Regions from separate parts of the Alkalimonas cellulosilytica genome, predicted to be linked through region 2. Evidence: riboswitches for the same ligand, from Rfam matches in the RefSeq annotation. Region 2 holds a riboswitch; the other holds the start of a gene.
The links. A riboswitch is a leader RNA that binds a small molecule or an ion and turns the genes downstream of it on or off. The one in region 2 is predicted to bind cyclic di-GMP.

Region 1: another riboswitch for cyclic di-GMP. It lies ahead of QWY20_RS16550 (porin); the one in region 2 lies ahead of QWY20_RS09940 (DUF3718 domain-containing protein).

Annotation. Positions count from the first base shown of each region.
Region 1 covers NZ_JAUHLI010000021.1:13,424-18,750, reverse strand. Annotated here, with positions in the region: gene recD (exodeoxyribonuclease V subunit alpha) at 1-524, shown strand, start outside; gene QWY20_RS16555 (type 2 periplasmic-binding domain-containing protein) at 598-990, opposite strand; gene QWY20_RS16550 (porin) at 1,001-2,137, opposite strand; cyclic di-GMP riboswitch class I at 2,228-2,316, opposite strand; gene QWY20_RS16545 (flagellar assembly protein T N-terminal domain-containing protein) at 2,405-3,538, opposite strand; gene QWY20_RS16540 (LPP20 family lipoprotein) at 3,698-4,150, shown strand; gene QWY20_RS16535 (flagella synthesis protein FlgN) at 4,175-4,603, opposite strand; gene flgM (flagellar biosynthesis anti-sigma factor FlgM) at 4,603-4,947, opposite strand; gene flgA (flagellar basal body P-ring formation chaperone FlgA) at 5,036-5,327, opposite strand, start outside.
Region 2 covers NZ_JAUHLI010000008.1:207,251-212,577, reverse strand. Annotated here, with positions in the region: gene QWY20_RS09955 (LOG family protein) at 1-416, opposite strand, end outside; gene QWY20_RS09950 (Na/Pi cotransporter family protein) at 557-2,170, shown strand; gene QWY20_RS09945 (MBL fold metallo-hydrolase) at 2,160-3,566, shown strand; cyclic di-GMP riboswitch class I at 3,651-3,741, shown strand; gene QWY20_RS09940 (DUF3718 domain-containing protein) at 3,868-4,239, shown strand; gene QWY20_RS09935 (chorismate mutase) at 4,302-5,327, opposite strand, start outside.

The sequences.
Region 1 (5,327 bases), on a different contig from region 2:
TGCAACGCGATTTTCAGCTGCTTGGTGCTGTGCGCGAAGGGGACTGGGGCGTGCAAGGGCTGAATGCCCGCATCGAGCAGCTACTGGCTCGGCATGATCTGATCAAGCCGCAGGGGCAGGCCTGGTATCCGGGGCGGCCGGTGCTGATGACCCGCAACGATTATCACCTGCAGTTGATGAATGGCGATATTGGTGTCTGTTTAGCCATGCAGGAACAAGATAGCATGGTACTGCGGGTAGCGTTTTCGGATGGTGAAGGCGGCATTCGCTGGGTGTTGCCCAGCCGGTTGCACGGCGTCGAAACGGTGTATGCCATGACGGTGCATAAATCACAGGGCTCAGAGTTTATGCATACGGCATTGTTGCTACCAGCAAACAGCAGCCCGGTATTGACCCGTGAGCTGCTTTATACCGGTATCACCCGGGCCAAAACAAGGTTTACCCTGATTTACGATAATGACGCTGTGCTGGCCAGTACCATAGCGCAGCGTGTGCAGCGGGCCAGTGGCTTTGCTTTGGTGTGATAGGAGCTTTGATCCAATGAAAATGCCGGCTTGAAGCCGGCATTTTTAATCAGTAAAGCAGTAAAACATAAGCTTAGTTGGCGATGGTGGCAATCACCCGCACCTGATCCGTCACTTCACTGGCAGGGATGTAACCCAGACTGTTTGGGTTGGCTGCAACAAACTCAATTTTAGCAGCGACTGAATCGACTTCTACCGGAGGGCGGCCTTTGCCGGTAAAGACCAGGCGAGACCAGTAAGCTTTCATTTGTGCCGGGCTGCGACCTAACACTTCTTGCTCAAACTGATCACGCAGTGGATGGCCTTCCGGTAAATTGACCGGCATTAAACCACCAGCCCGCCCCATATATATTCTGGATACTTCGTCCAGACTGGTATCAGCAGTCGCCGGATGGACAATCACGGCAATATCAGCGATGCAGACAGATGAAGCAAAAGCAAACGCAGCAAGTAATAATTTTTTCATCATTAGCTCCTTAAAATACCAAATCGATGCCGACTGACAGCAACTGATCACGGCGATCGGCTACTTTGTCTTTTTGTGAGCTATACTGCACTTTTAGGGCAGCTGATGGGTGGAAATCATAGCGGCTGCCAATATTCCAGGTATCACGTTTGGTGGTAAAGCTTTCCACTACCCCGGTGACCGCAGGGCGGAACGGGTTTTCGGCGGACAATGCCTGATAAATCTCTGCCTTGCCATCATTATCTTGGCGTTCAAAGCTGACAAAAGGGGTATAACTGTTGATGCGGTAACCTGCTGACAGGTAATAACCATTTTGGGTTGGGATCACAGTATCTTTCACCCGGGCTCGCACAACTTCACCACTAAGTACCACACTGCCATTGTCGTAACCCAAAGCCAGGCCCATAAAGACGCTGTTAGCATCCTCGATACGAATTTGGCTGGCCGTATCGGCAAAGCCAGATTGTACCAGCAAGTTTAACAAACCGGACAGTTCACCATCCTGATCTACCATGGTCAGCTTACCGGTTAAATAAGCCAGTCGGGCAGTAAAGTTACCTTGTGTCAGTTCCCAGGTTGCACCGGCAACGCGTTCAATATCAATATCAGCAGGAGCCGGGGTGATGTTCGTAGTCCCGCTGTAGTTACCCAGAATCAGCTGCAAGGTTGAGTCTACTTCACCCAGCTGGCCGAAACGTACCAGTGAAACACCTTCCAGATTGTTAAAGTCGAGGTTATAGACAGATCTTGGCACCCGGGCCCAATCATAGGCATAGCCCACATCCATAAAATCGGAGTAACGGTAGAACGGGGTGCGCAAGCGGCCAGCATTGATACGGGTCTGATGGTTCAGTTCGTAGGTTAAATAAGCCCACTCAAATTCTGCTTTGAAATCATTGGCACCACGTCCCATCAACTGAGCTGTGACGGATAAACGCTCGCCTAAGTCGGCTTGAGCTTGTAGGGCAAACAGTGATTCGTTTTTAAAATCAACTTCGTTATCGAAGCCATAGAGGCTATCAGAGCTGGATAGGGTACTGCCTGCCTGAATGGAGGCAAAGCCATTGAAGCGAATTTCTGCTTGTGCTGCTGTGGCAGAAAGTGCCAGTAACATACCCAGACTGAGTGGTTTGATTTTTGATACCATAATGAGTGAACCTCGGTAGTTGAGTACAAAACGATGCTTCGGCAATTCAGCCAACAAAAAAAGTATAGTCCATCATGGCAAGGAGATGCGAAGTGCAGTCTGGCGACCATAAGAACCAGGTTCCGTTAGGCCCATGACTTTGCGTGTACAGCTTTTCAGCTGACTTGCCAGGAGGAGGCGCGGATTGTACAGATAGTGAACAGTCCTGTAAAGGGCTAGACGGGAAAATAAATGGGCAACCTCAGGTGTACCCATTTTTATTGATTATCAAGGTGTCAGTTTTGTGACTGCATCCCCAACCTGAACATTGCTGAGCAAGCGCTCACCAATGCTTTCGGCAATAGCCCAATCAAAGCCTAGCTCGGTAATACGGACGGTTAACGGGCTGACGCGAAAGCGGGTGTCATCGCCCTGGATACCTTGCTGACGATATAAGATAGTCAGTTCATCACCACGACTAAGCCCGACGTTCTGGCCACTTTGTAACTGGATCCTGTTATTGCCCACTTCGGTGATGGCAGCAATAAAGGGCTCGCAGCGCAAAGCATCTTCAATATCAATGACGGCTGCATCCAACACCCGGCTGATGGCTTCGCCGTAACTGGTGAGCCAGAAGCGGTGATCGAGTGGGGTGATGCTGGTGCGTTTTCGATAATCCCAGCGAGCCTGGGTTCGGTATTCCTGCTGAAATAACATCTTGCCAGTGCTTAGCTGTTGCAGTTGCAGCCGCATATGGAAAAAACGCTCGCGCCGGGCATCCGACCAGAATCGCAGGTTCATATCGGTGCGCTCGCCTAAAGAAATATCTTCAATGATGGCTGTGACCAGATAATCCGAGTTGGTCTGTTGCAGTAAACTACTGCGCTCACGGGTGGACAAGGGACGGCTAAGATCAGGGTGGTCCAGCCAAGCGGGTACTGAGCTGCTGGATAATCCCTGCAGCTGTTGAAAAACCTTTCTGGCAGTGACTTCACCAATACTTTGCAGCTCACCAATCACACTTTGTTGAGGATGGCGCAGTGGAAAAGGACTGACCAACAGTGGTTTTTTGTAGCTCGCTCCCAGGCACTGCGCATGCTGAGGAAAAATATCTGCCCGAATAGTCACTTCCAGGGTGCGGCCAATACGTTGCTCGCGGACCAGCTCAATTTGGCGCACTTCGGCCTGACTTTGCCATTGCATGGAGCTCTCTGTCAGTAAACCATTGGTAACTTGTTGTACACTGCTGATAGAAGCGCCTGCATAGAGCAGCGCACGACGCACCGCATCTTCGGTGGCTCTTGCGCGGGCTTCGGCTTCGTCACCACCACGGATGATCGCCTGACCGCTGGCCTCAACCCAATCGGCAGCAGCGCTTAAGCTGATAAGCAATAACCCTAGCCCAATAAACAGCACTCGCATGATGAACTTCCTCAGCATTGACTATGCCAGATTCTTGACATGGTATGGTCTCTTGGCAGTGAAATAGCAAGTTGTATACCACTGTGATCAAAACCAGACCCGATAGAGCAAGTTGGCGCGTGTTTTGCTTTTAAAACGTATCGCCTACGGAGATTGATGATGAACAAAATCCTGATTATGTGCAGTTTGCTGCTGGTGTCGGCCTGTAGTCTGGTGGCAGATCGCCATGTGGAGTGGGAGAGCGTACCGCCTGAGCAGTTTCCAGTGCTGCGGGCGGTGGGTTATGCGCCTTTGTCACTGCAGCCTGGCGAAGACGAGCAACATAAAATGTTGATGGCATTGCAGGCGTCCAAATTAGATGCTTACCGTGAGCTGGCCGAGCAGGTTTATGGGATGCGTATTGATGCCAATACCAGCATGCAGCAACTGCTGCTGCGCGATGAACAGTTAAGAGCGTCTGTGCAGGGGGTAATACGTGGTGCCCGTGTGGTAAAAAGCTACCCGGTTGGGGATGCTTATGCTACTGAGTTGGAGTTGGATTTTCGGAATGTGTATGAGCTCTATCAAGTACAACAACCGCAGCGCCGGATAAGGCATGTGCGCTATTACTGATGCGGTTTTTGAGCTAAGGCAGACTTAGGCTTTAAAACCTTTGCCTTTATGATCGACCGCAGGTTTCCCTTTACGATCGTAGGTCAGGCCTGACTTGCCATGCAGTTGCAGCAATTCATTTTTAAAATGCTGTAAGTTCAACTGGCTTTGTTCCAGTGCTATCCGGTTTACTTCATTTTGTTGCTTACAACTGGCAAGCAGCTGATCCATCTCGGTAATGGCTTGTTTAAAATTATCCGTTTGTTTAGCCTCCTGCAGCTCGGGGTGCTCTGCGATCTGCTGATCCATCTGCTGCAAAGACTCCAGACAGGCCACTTTCTGTTGGCCCAGGCTTTCCAGTTCATCGGGTTGGCGGCTGGCTATAGCGGCAATTTCTTGCCGCAATAACGAAAGGAGCACATCCAGGTGCTCCTTTTGTTGTACGAGTAGGGTGTTCAGATCAGTGGTTGTCATCAGTTTTTGCGAAAAATTTCGCTCTCAAATTGCATAATGCGTTTGGCCAGTTGCTCAACATTAATCTGGTACTTACCTTCGGCAATTGCACGTTTAATTTTTTCAACCTTTTCCTGATCAATACCAGTACTATTGTTGGCTTTTTCTTGCAAGCGTGCCATTTGCTTGGCTTGCGGTGTGATGGACACCGAATCCTGCTTGGCTTGCGCTGCCGTGGGTTGTGGTGTTGCCGCAGCTTGCTTTTGCTGCGTCACCTGCTGCCGCTGGTTGGTTTGTTCAACCGTTTCTTTCTTTACCTGATTGCCAGCATTGGCTGGCGGGGTGTTATTAATTTGACTGACCATCTGAAACCTCTACCTACTGATCAAACTCCCTATGCTCATACTAACGGCAGGGATACAGAAAACTTTAGCTATTTTTCTGTAAAAAACATCAAAAGTGTACTTTTACTTCATTGACTGCCGTTACTCTGGCTTCAATCAGCTGATTTGACTGCCGGTTGCGGATGCGAATCACATCCCCCAAGCTGCCATCCTGCTCAGCGATACCTGTAGCGCTGACACTCAAGCTTGCATGATCTACATGAATTGTAACAACATCGCCACGACATACAAGACAAAGATCTTGCAAGCTAATAATTTGGCCCAGACTGATGGCTCTGCGGTTGCGGGCTCCTAAAATGAATTCAGGATTATCTACCGGAGTGCCGCGCTGTAAACGCCGT
Region 2 (5,327 bases):
TGGCTGTGCTCGGCAACTAAATAGGAAAAATCCCGCGAAGCCTGATAATAGCGGCTGTTGCTCAGATCGCGCCTGGCTTGTTGTACTGCCTGTTGCAGTTTGATGTCTTCAGGCGAGGTGCTAAGGGCGGTTTCTGCTTGAGCCAGAGCTTTTTTGGCATCCTCGGGAGCCTTAAAGCGGGCACTGCCAAATACCACCAGGGTAGCATCGATACCATGTTGCTCCAGCACCAGTTGCGGCTTTAAATACTCCAATTGCAATCGCACATGACGAAGCTCATCCTGCAACAAAAAACTATGGTCTGCAAAAGCCAGCCGGTAGGACGCATGATCCTGCAATTGACTGATGGCGTCGACCGAGTCCTGGGCACTGTTAAAATGCCGGCGATGTAAGGCATTGTGGTGGGAGTTTGACATAGTGGCTCCTGATAAGTGGTTGTTTTTTAAACAAGCAATTGCCGTGAAGAATGCAACCTGCTTTGATTTAAACTAAGATTAACTGGCATTGAACTGTGTCACAATGACGCAATCACCACCAAAAGGATTGTAGCAGCAAGATGATGACCGATGGATTAATGGCGCTTGGTGCCCTTGGCCTTATTTTGCTCGGTATGGAGTGGATGACACTCGGCCTGAAAAAGGCGGCCGGTAATAATCTGGTAACGGGCTTGCAGCGCTGGACTGGTAAACCTGTGCATGGCTTACTGATTGGCACTGTTACCACAGTGGCGGTGCAATCATCTACGGCGGTGACGGTCACCACCATCGGCTTTGTCAACGCCAACCTGTTGTCACTGCGCAATGCCGCTTATGTCATTTATGGCAGCAATGTCGGGACTTCCTTTACCGGTTGGTTTGTTGCTCTGGTTGGTCTGCAATTTAAAATCGATGCGCTCGCCCTGCCGCTGATTGGGATAGGGATCCTGGTCAAGTCGTTTGTTAAACAGCGAGGCTGGCAAGGCAGTGGTCAGGGCTTGGCGGGTTTTGGTTTGATGTTTTTGGGCATTGGCCTGTTAAAAGACAGCTTTGATGCAGCTTTTGTCAATATCGAGTTTGGCTGGTTGGTGGGTATCGGCTGGCTTGGACTGTTGTTGGCAGTGCTGATTGGCGCATTGCTTACTACGGTGATGCAAGCTTCGGCGGCGGTCATTGCCTTGGTGATCACTGCTGTTGCCAGTGGGGTGGTACCTCTTAGCCTGGGGGCTGCTTTTGTGATCGGCTCTAACCTGGGCACTACCTCGACCGCCATTCTTTCTGCTTTGGCTGCCACCGCCAAGGCCAAGCGGCTGGCTATGCTGCATGTTATTTTTAATGTCATCACTGCTGTTGTCGCATTGATTTTACTGCAGCCTTTGCTGTGGTTGTTATTGTGGTTGCAGCAATTGTTATTTGATGTGCACCATGCCGCTTTTAGTCTGGCCTTGTTTCATACCTTATTCAACGTGCTTGGGGTGCTGTTGATGTGGCCGATCAGTGACCGGCTGGTGCTGTGGTTAAATGGCCGTTTCCGCCGTCAGCCCAGTGATCGACTGCGGATGCTGGATCAGTCCAGTCTGGCAATTCCCGCACTTGCTCTGAAAACATTAACCATGGAGCAGCAGCATGTCTTGCAGCAGCTTTGCCGCTTGGCTGGCAGTATGGACCATAAACCGATGGAGCAATCTGTATTGGATGAGTTGCGTCAGTCGCAACGTACCATTGCTCAATTCAGCAGCCAGTTAGGTCAACAGCCACTGCACTCTGCCGAGTCCGATTTGTTGAATGCTTTGGCGAAGAGTCAACTCAGGGTCGAGCTCTTATTGCAAATGCTGCCGCAGCTGGAGCATCGTTTTGAACATGATCGTGCCGGCATTCGGCTCGAAGCCGAGTTCTGGCGTCAGTTAGCTGCATTGGATTTACCGGCCGGAACCGGTCAGATTTCTGCCTTGTACCGGGACATTAGCCGTTGGCGTGCAGCACAAAAACAGCAACTGGTAGCGCCAGCACAATTAAGCGTGGCTTTACACAGCGGTCATGGCGGCGAGTGGTTGCTGCGCTTGGCTGAGTTACGCCGTTTCGACCACCATTTAACCAAGGCCATGTTGGGTGTTGGTCAGATCCAGCACTATTATGAGCAGCAACAAGAGATCGTGCCTAGCCAAACTAAACCAGGAGAACCCAATGCCAGTTAATGCACAACTCACCTTTATCGGCGGGGCCGGGCAAGTGACCGGTTCTTGCTATTTACTGGAGTTAAACAACAAGAAACTATTACTCGACTGTGGCATGGTGCAAGGCAGCGATCAAATTCGTGAGTGGCACAAGTTCCGCTTTAAATTTCGGCCAAAAGACATCGATGCGGTGATTTTATCGCATGCCCATATCGATCATAGTGGTTTATTGCCTTTACTGGTGGCGAAAGGTTTTCAGGGTAAGATTTACTGCACCAAAGGCACCGCTGAATTACTGCCGGTACTGTTAAAAGACTCGGTGCACTTGTATTTAAAAGATTTGGAGTGGAAGAACAGGCGGGCTGCCCGGGCTGGTAAGAAAGAAATCCAGCCGGTGATGCAGTTAAACGACGCTGAGCGGGTGGTGGACTTATGCGAACCGCAGCCTTACAACAAACGCTTGGTACCCATGCCAGGGCTGGAGCTGGAGTTTAACGATGCCGGCCATATTTTGGGCTCTGCCATTGTGCAGCTTTGGCTCAAGGGCAAACAAGGCATGCGGCATTTGGTATTTTCCGGCGACTTGGGCAATCCTGCTACCGTGCTGATGCACGATCCGACGCAGATTGAACATGCTGATGTGGTATTGATGGAAAGTACCTATGGCGATCGTAATCATCAGGATGTGGAGCACACTGTCGCCGAGTTTGCGGCAGCGCTCGATGCGGCCTACGAGGCCGGCGGCAATGTCTATATCCCAGCCTTTGCGCTTGGTCGCTCACAGGAGATTTTGTACTACCTGGGCGTGTTGTACCATCAGGGCAAACTCAAACAAAAAGTTGTGTTTTTGGACAGTCCGATGGCCATTAGCATTACCGAGATCTACGACCGCTTTTTTCATAGCATGGATCCGGATGATACCAGGATTTTGAAGCAGCAGAATGTGCGCGATCTGGCGTCGTTTCTACCGATCCTGAAGCTATCGGAAACGGTCGAAGACTCTATGGCCATCAACCGCTTTAAACAAGGCGCCATCATCATTGCCGGCAGTGGTATGTGTAATGGTGGCCGTATTGTGCATCACTTTAAGCACAACTTATGGAAAAACTCCAATCATTTGATTTTTGTTGGCTTTCAGGCGCAAGGTACTTTGGGGCGACGCTTAGTTGACGGCGAGCAACGTATTAAGCTGTTCGGCCAGGATATTGTGGTCAAAGCCAAAGTTCATACCATAGGAGGTTTTTCCGCCCATGCCGGGCAAAGTGAGTTATTGCAGTGGGCGAAGGCCATTGGCGGGCAGCCAAAATTCTGGTTAGTGCATGGCGAAAGCAAAGCGCAACAGGTGCTGCAGCAAGAAATGACGGCGCTTGGTTTGGCTGTGGATATTGCTGCTCAGGGACAGCAGATCAGTCTTTGACTGAAAACGTCAGGCTGTCCGGTTTAAACGATGAAATTTTTATGACGCTATTGCTATAGTCGTTTGAGTTGGTTAATATGTGCGCACTTCGAAAGGCAAGACATCCGAAAGGGTGATCACGCAAAGCTTCAGATCTAACGGAAACAATGTTTCCCATGATAGCTGGGCTGCCATTAAGTGTCGTCCTGACCTTAATGTGAACTGCAACAGCAGTCGTCATATCGACCTTTCGCAAGCACAAGCTAATCACCATTCAAAGACGAATGGATTCTGACTAATTTACGGTTTTTGGAGCCAGAAAATGAAATTGAAATTTGTAGCTTTAGCGTCTGTACTTGCAGCCACTGGTGTGTTCAGCTCACAGGCTCAGGCCGATCAACAGCTTGCTGTGTCTATCTGCTCGTATGTTGCAGCGGATAGCCGTAATGATTTACGTAAAACCTTAAGTGATCACCGTTTGCGTCTGCGCAACGTGTACGATGGTATCCTGTGTGATGGTCTGCCACTGGTACGTCATGCCATTCGCCACAATGCCAATGATACTGCTGACTTTATCATCCGTCAGTTGCCAGGCAGCCAGGTAGCTTCTTCTGGTGATATTGAGTGGGCTGAAAGCAATGGTTTTTCTGGCTCGCCGGTCATTGAAGCCATTCGCGCTCGCGCCAATAGCTAATTGTTGTACACCCTCCCTGTTTTTTTAAGGCGCCGGTTTGGCGCCTTTTTTTGTGTGTTAGTTTAAGCTTCTACTTGGGTTGGCTGGATGTCCTCACTGGGGTAACAACCCAGCACTTTAATAAATTTGGTGATGCGGTTTAGCTCTTCCAGCGCTCGGGTCATAGCGTAGTCGTTGGCATTGGCCAGCACATCCACATAAAACATTTCTTCCCACGGGTTGCCAGGTATAGGACGGGACTCTAATTTTGCCATGCTGATACCATGACGTTTTAGCACGGTTAAGGCATCGACCAAAGCCCCAGGCTGCTGGCCGGTAAACATGATAAAGGTGGTTTTAGCGGGTATGGCTTTTGCTACGGACACTGCTTTGCGGGCAACCACGATAAAGCGGCTGACGTTGTCTTTTTGGTTGGCAAGTTCGCGCGCCAGTACCTCCAGGCCATAAATTTTACCGCCGGCTTCACCGCCAATAGCAACCATGGTTGGATCCTGCTTTTGCTGAACACGCTGAAAGGCATCGGACGAGCTGTCGCAATACTCAACCTTAATATTGGTCAGACCCAACAAAAACTGGCTGCACTGGGCAATGACCTGAGGGTGGGCGCAGATCTGGCGGATTTGATTCAGCGGAGCTCCCGGCAAGCCAAGCACGCAATGATCTATCGGATGGGTCAGTTCGCCGACAATGGATAAGCGGGTGTGCTGCAGCAAATCGTAGACTTCGTTGATGCTGCCTGAGGAAGTGTTTTCAATGGGCAGCACAGCATAATCGGCGTGGCCGGTTTCAACCGCTTTAATAATTTCATTAAAACTGTCGCAGCCAATATCAATGATTTGCTCTGCCCGGCGGGTGAAGTATTTTTGCGTTGCCCAGTAACTGTATGAGCCTTGACCACCAAGGTAAGCAACTTTGACCGAGGGCCCTTGCATACCCCGCAGTTCACCCTGCAGCTTGGCTTGTTGCTGCAATACGGAGTCTTCGATGATGACATGAAATAACCGGGTGACATAGTGGGCATCCAGCTCCAGTGCCTTGCCGCTTTCGATCAAACGTAGCAGCAACTCTTCTTCACGTTGTTGATCGCG